2 regions of the Pseudonocardia sediminis genome follow, and region 2 is predicted to be linked to the other one. Evidence: predicted binding sites of a transcription regulator. Region 2 holds the regulator's gene; the other holds the start of a gene.
What was found. The regulator LexA, encoded in region 2, represses DNA repair genes until DNA is damaged. The targets are predictions, from matches to a motif close to CGAACACGTGTTCG.
Positions count from the first base shown of each region.

Region 1: a site for LexA is predicted at 1,695-1,708, ahead of EV383_RS26935 (BldC family transcriptional regulator). Genes of this name have one in related genera too.

Region 1 covers NZ_SHKL01000001.1:5,746,225-5,749,427, reverse strand. The annotation lists gene EV383_RS33210 (MinD/ParA family ATP-binding protein) at 1-1,033, shown strand, start outside; gene EV383_RS26940 (hypothetical protein) at 1,095-1,325, opposite strand; gene EV383_RS26935 (BldC family transcriptional regulator) at 1,417-1,626, opposite strand; gene EV383_RS26930 (DUF4229 domain-containing protein) at 1,848-2,210, shown strand; gene EV383_RS26925 (1,4-dihydroxy-2-naphthoate polyprenyltransferase) at 2,166-3,047, opposite strand.
Region 2 covers NZ_SHKL01000001.1:1,805,814-1,809,016, forward strand. The annotation lists gene EV383_RS08590 (hypothetical protein) at 466-1,086, shown strand; gene lexA (transcriptional repressor LexA) at 1,142-1,873, opposite strand; gene EV383_RS08600 (hypothetical protein) at 2,084-2,533, shown strand; gene EV383_RS08605 (hypothetical protein) at 2,670-3,203, shown strand, end outside.

The DNA.
Region 1 (3,203 bases), 3.9 Mb from region 2:
ACCGGCCTGGGACGCGTCCGAGGCCCGGACCGCCCGGCCCCAGCCCCCGCGCTGGACCGCACCCGAGGCCGTCGAGACCCGGGAGGCGCAGCGGCGCCGCAGCGAGAACGGCGGGATGGACGCCGACCTGGCCTCGGCCCGGCTGCCCCGCACCACCCGCCGCCCGCCGCGGTCCGGGTGGCGCCGCGCGATCTACGTGCTCTCCCGCGGCTACCTCAACCCCGGCGAGAGCCCGGCCGACATCCGTGAGCGTGAGCTGACGATGCGGGTCAACAAGCCGCTGCTCAGCGCGCACAAGATCGCGATGCTGAGCCTCAAGGGCGGCGTCGGCAAGACGACGATCACCGCGACGCTGGGCGCGACGTTCGCCTCGCAGCGCGGCGACCGCGTCGTCGCCGTGGACGCCAACCCCGACCGCGGCACGCTCAGCCAGAAGATCCCGCTGGAGACCACGGCCACCGTGCGGCACCTGCTGCGCGACTCCCAGCGCGTCCGCCGCTACACCGACGTCCGCGCCTACACCTCGCAGGGTTCGTCACGGCTGGAGGTGCTCGCCAGCGAGCAGGACCCGGCGGTGTCCGAGGCGTTCAGCGAGGGCGACTACCGCCAGGCCGTCGACCTGCTGGAGCACTTCTACAACCTCGTGCTCACCGACTGCGGCACCGGCCTGATGCACTCGGCGATGTACGGCGTGCTCGGCATGGCCGACCAGCTGGTGATCGTCTCGTCCGGCTCGATCGACGGCGCGCGCAGCGCCTCGGCGACGCTGGACTGGCTCGACGCGCACGGCAACGGGGACCTGGTGCGCAACGCCGTCGTCGTGATCAACACGGTGCACCGGCGGGCGGGCAGCGGGGTCGACCTGGACCGGGTCGCGGAGCACTTCGCCGGGCGGTGCCGGGCGGTGGTGCGGGTGCCGTTCGACGGGCACCTGGAGGAGGGCGCGGAGATCGACCTGGAGCGCCTGGAGCCGCAGACCCGGACCGCCCTGCTGGAGCTCGCGGCGTCCGTGGCGGACGGCTTCCCTTCGTAGGCTCTTTACCTTCCCTTGCCCCGGATCGGCGCACCGTCCGGGGCGGGGGAGGAGATCCACGTCACGTCGTGGCGGGCGGATCCTCCTGGCCACGGACCTTCTCGTCGAGCTGCTTGAGGAACTCGGGGTCGTCGTCCGGCCCGCTCGCCCGCGGCCTGGCGGGACGCGTCCCGGCGCTCCAGGGCGTCTCCGGGGTCTGCGAGGGGTCGGACACCATCTGCTCGGCCTTCAGCGTCCTCCACAGAACGACTGCGAAGACCGCGGCACCGAGCAACACGAACAGGAAAAGCATCAGGCCACCTCCGCTGCCAACAGTAGCGGAGGTGGCCTGATACCCGGGTGAAGTGCGGTGACCACGTCACCCGGTGGGACGGGGGCTCGCGTCAGTGGGCGAGCGTCGCCTCACTGGTCAGGTCCGCGAGCAGGCCGCGCACCTCGGACTCGCGGAAGCGGCGGTGGCCGCCCGGCGTGCGGATCGAGCCGATCCGGCCGGCCGAGGCCCACCGGGTCACGGTCTTGGGGTCCACCCGGAACAGGGTCGCGACCTCGCCCGGGGTCAGCAGTCGCTCTGGTGCCTGTGTCGGAGCTGCCATGTCGTCCTCCCGAAAGGGTCACGCTCGTCGTGTTCCGGGCCATCGTGACACCTCAGACCCCAGGTACTCGAACGGTTGTCCGGAGGTAAAGGGTTCTTAAAGGGCAAAACGCGCGAGTCGGCGGAATCGGACGAGTCGTGACACGCCGGGCGCGGCCGCTCCGTAGCTGCGGGCCACCGTACGACGTCCGTCCGCCGGTGCCGGGACGTAGGCTCGGAGCCATGACCGCACCGACCCCACCATCCTCCACCGCCGCGGGCCAGCGTGGGCGGGAACCGGGTCTGGCCGCGACCGTGGCGCTGTACGCGCTGGCCCGGATCGCCCTCGTCGCCGTCGTGGCGGGCCTGCTGGCGCTGGCCGGGGTGCCGCTCCTGCTGGGCCTGCTGATCGGCCTGATCGTGGCGCTGCCGCTGTCGATGGTCCTGTTCCGGGGGCTGCGGGCACGGCTGGACCGGGCGATCGCCGTCCGGACCGCGAGCCGCGGGGCCGAGCGGGAGTCGCTGCGCGCGCAGCTGCGCGGCGAGCAGGCGCCGCCGGACTCAGCCCAGGCCGGCGACGGCGAGACCGACGGCCGTCGCGGCTGACCAGGCCAGCAGCAGGAACCCGGTGTCGCGCAGCACGGGGATCAGCTCCATCCCGCCGGCCCCGCCGAGCACCCGTCGCAGCGGACGCAGCGCCAGCGGCAGGGCCAGCAGTGCGCAGAGCAGGGCGGGCCGGTCGAACGCCGCGCCGATCGTGATCAGGAACGGCAGCCCGACCAGCACGAGGTAGAGCACCCGCGTGCCGCGGTCGCCGAGCACGACGGCCAGCGTCCGCTTGCCGGAGACGCGGTCGGTCGGGATGTCGCGCAGGTTGTTCGCCACGAGCACCGCGCACGTCAGGGTGCCCGCGCCGACCGCACCGATCAGGGCTCCGGTGCCGATCGTGCCGCTCTGGGTCAGCGCGGTGCCCAGCACGGCGACCGGGCCGAAGAACACGAACACGGCGACCTCGCCGAGCCCGGCGTAGCCGTAGGGCCGGCTGCCCCCGGTGTAGTACCAGGCCCCGACGATGCACAACGCCCCGACGACGATCAGCCACCACTGACCGGACACCGCGACCAGCACCAGGCCGGCCAGCGCGGCCACACCGAAGCACGCGAACGCCGCCGCCTTGACCGTTTTCGGCTCCGCCGCCCGGGACCCGACGAGCCGCAACGGGCCGACGCGCTCGTCGTCGGTGCCGCGGATGCCGTCGGAGTAGTCGTTGGCGAAGTTGACGCCGATCACCAGGGCGATCGCGACCACCAGGGCCAGCAGTGCGGAGCCGGGTGCGACCACCCCCGCTCCGATCGCGGCGCCGGTACCGACGAGGACGGGGGAGATCGCGGTGGGCAGGGTGCGTGGACGCGCTCCCTCGACCCATTCCGTCACGGTGGCCACGGGGAGAACCTATCCGCCCCCGGGGCCCTGCGCCGCCCCATGATCGGCAACAACGCGGATCCCTGCACCCGTGCAGCTCTTCGCACGAACCGGGTGATCACCGCCTCGCTCCGGCCGTGCCCCCGGTGGCCGTGCCTCGCCGAGCGTCACGTTCCG
Region 2 (3,203 bases):
CTGGCCGCCGCCCTCCTCCTGACCACCCCGGTCCCGGGTGGGGCCGGAGCGGCGTCGGCGGCGACCCCTTCGCCCGCGCAGCCCTCACCCGGGCCGGGATGCACGATCACCGACGACCGGCTCGACGAGCTGTCCGGCCTGATCTCCGACGGCGGTCCGGGCGGCGGCCGCGGCGGCGGCCCCGGCGGCGGCGGGGAGCTGTGGGGGATCGTCGACAGCGGCTCGCGATCGGTCGCCTACCGCATCGACCCGGCGACCTGCGCCGTCACCGGCACCCGCTCCGCCCGGATCGACCCCGCCGACGTCGAGGACCTCGCCCTCGGCCCGGACGGCGCGCTGTGGCTCGCCGACATCGGCGACAACGCCGGCCGCCGGGACTCGGTCGCGCTGATCGTCCTGCCGCGCACCGGCCCGCCGCGCCTGTACCGGCTCACCTATCCGGACGGGCCGCGCGACGCCGAGGCGATGGCCGTCGGCGACGACGGCGTCCCGGTGATCGTCACCAAGGCCTCCGGCGCGGCCGGGGTCTACCGGCCGTCGGGCCCGCTCGCCGAGCCCGGGCCGACCCCGCTGGTGCGGGCCGGCCAGGTGGTGCTCCCGGTGTCGTCGACGGCCGGTGGCCCGCTCGGCGGGATCGGCAGCCGCACGGTCACCGGGGCCGGGTTGAGCCCCGCGACCGCGACCGGGGGCCGCGCGCTCGCCCTGCGCACCTACACCGACGCGTGGCTGTTCCCGCTGCGCGACGGCGCCTCCGCGGACGCGATCGTGACGGCCCTGACCGGGGCACCCGTCCGGATACCGCTACCGGACGAACCGCAGGGCGAGGCGGTCGCGCTCACCGGTGACGGGACGCTGCTGTCCGGGTCCGAGACCCGGAGCGGGCGTCCGGCCGGGATCCGCACGGTGCCCGGTGCGGTCGCCGCGGCCCTCGCCCCGGGCGCGGCGGCACAGGCGCAACCGGCGCAGGCACCGCCGACCCGGACGTTCCCCACATGGCTGCCCGCCGTCCTCGGCGGTGCCGTGGTGGTCGTGCTGCTGCTGGGCGCCGGCGTCGCGATGACGGTGCACGGCCGGCGCCGCCACTGACGCCCCGCCCGCTCGGCGCTGTTCCCTCCGGTGAGGGCACGGGGCGACAGGGGCGTCACAGGCGCCGCAGCACCGCCACGACCCGGCCCAGGATGGTTGCGTCGTCACCGGGTATCGGCTGGTAGGCCGCGTTCGCCGGCATCAGCCAGGCGTGCCCGTCCTTGCGGCGGAACGTCTTCACCGTGGCCTCGCCGTCGATCATCGCGGCGACCACCTCGCCCTGCTCGGCCACCGGCTGCTGACGCACCACGACCCAGTCGCCGTCGGTGATCGCGGCCTCGACCATCGAGTCGCCCTTGACGTTGAGCAGAAACAGCGTCCCCTCGCCGACGATCTCGCGGGGGAGCGGGAACACGCTCTGCACGGCCTGCTCGGCCAGGATCGGGCCACCGGCGGCGATGTCGCCGAGCAGCGGCACGAACGCCGGGGACGGCCGCTCGGACCGCACCGCCGACGGGTCGCCGTCGTTCTCGGAGCTCTCGCCGGTGTCGGGGCTGCGCACGTCGACCGCACGGGTGCGGTTCGGGTCCCGGCGCAGGAACCCCTTCTTCTCCAGCGTCCGCAGCTGGTGGTGCACCGACGACGTGGAGGTCAGCCCGACCGCGTCGCCGATCTCGCGCACGCTCGGCGGGTAGCCGAAGCGCTCCACCCAGTCCCGGATCACCGCGAGCACCTTGCGCTGGCGGGGGGTCAGGGCACGCGTGTCCGCCGCAGGATCGGGGAAGTCACGCACGTTCCCGGCCCCGGGACCGGCGGTCGTGCCGGTTCCGGACTCGTCCGCTGCCATGCGATCTCGCCTCCTCAAGGATTCGTTCGAGTTCGAACGGTAGTCGCCACCGGCACGATCGCCAAACACATGTTCGAACGACACGCCGGTATGTCGTGGATTTCTGTCGGGGCTCGGTGGTAGACACTCGCACGAGCGTTCGATCGAACATCAGTGCGATTCGTCGACAGGAGCCCGGTGCGAGAACCGGGCCCGGTGAGGGGCAGGGCCGTGATCACGTACGAGCTGCAGGAGACCCGCGACGTGCCCGTCGACGGTCGCCGCCACCCGTCCGTCCGGGTCGCCGGTGCCGAGGACGTCCGTGACATCCGGACCGCGCGGTCCGTGCGGTCCGGCGCCGGTCGCCGTCCGGCGTCCGGGGTCGCCGTGGTTGCGCGACAGAGGACGTCGGTTCGCCGGGACCGCCCCGTCCCGGCGCGGACCGCGCCCGGCCGGACCCGGTCCGCCGCACGCGGCGTGGCGCTGTGCCCCGGTCCGGTGCCGCTCGCGCCGCGCGCCGTGGTCTCGGCCGCCCGGTACCGGATGCGCCGTCTGGTCGCGGGGGCGGGCCTGGTGCTCGCATCGGCGGCCGTGGTGTTCGGGCTCGGGCTGCTCGCCGACGCCTCGGCCGCGGCGAACGGTGCTCCGATCGCCCCGGTGACCGTTCTCCACGGCTTCTGACGACGGGCGCGTGCGGCCGCCCACCCGTTTTTGTCGGGGGTCGCTGTTACACCTTTCGCACGCGCGTTCGACCGGTCCTCGGTGGCCGGTGCGGTGGCGACGAGGAAGCGGCGACGGGTAGCACTGCGGAGGGGTCATGGAAGAGCTCGACGTGATGGTCCGGACCGGCGGGGAGATCCCCCGGCCGCGGACGGGGGCCGACCGGCGCCGCCGGCGGACCCGCCGCCGGGTTCCCGTCGCCCGGCGGTCCGGGCCGGGCACGGCCACGGTGACGCCGCTCGCGCCCCGGCGCCGGGTGTGCGTTCCCGGGCCGGACACGGCCGGCGCCCCCGGTGCGGTGCCGGTCCCCGTTCTGCCGGCCGCTATCGCCGGTGCCGCCGCGGTGCCGGAGCGGGCGCCGCGGACGCGGGCGTGCCTGGTGCCGGCCCGCACCGCCGGACACCGGACGAGGGGTCACCGCGTCCGGACGCGCACCGAACGGTTCCTCGTCGGGCTCGCGACGGTCCTGTGCTCCGCCGTGGCGGTCGTCGTCCTGGGCCTGCTCGCCGACGCCTCCGCCGGGCGGGTCGACGCCCCGGGCGTCGGTGTTCCGTCCCCGGAGCCGGGGTACTCGGCTCCCGCGTGGTCGGTGCCGTCGCCAGGGTCGGACGGCGTCGTGCCGTCGGGTGTG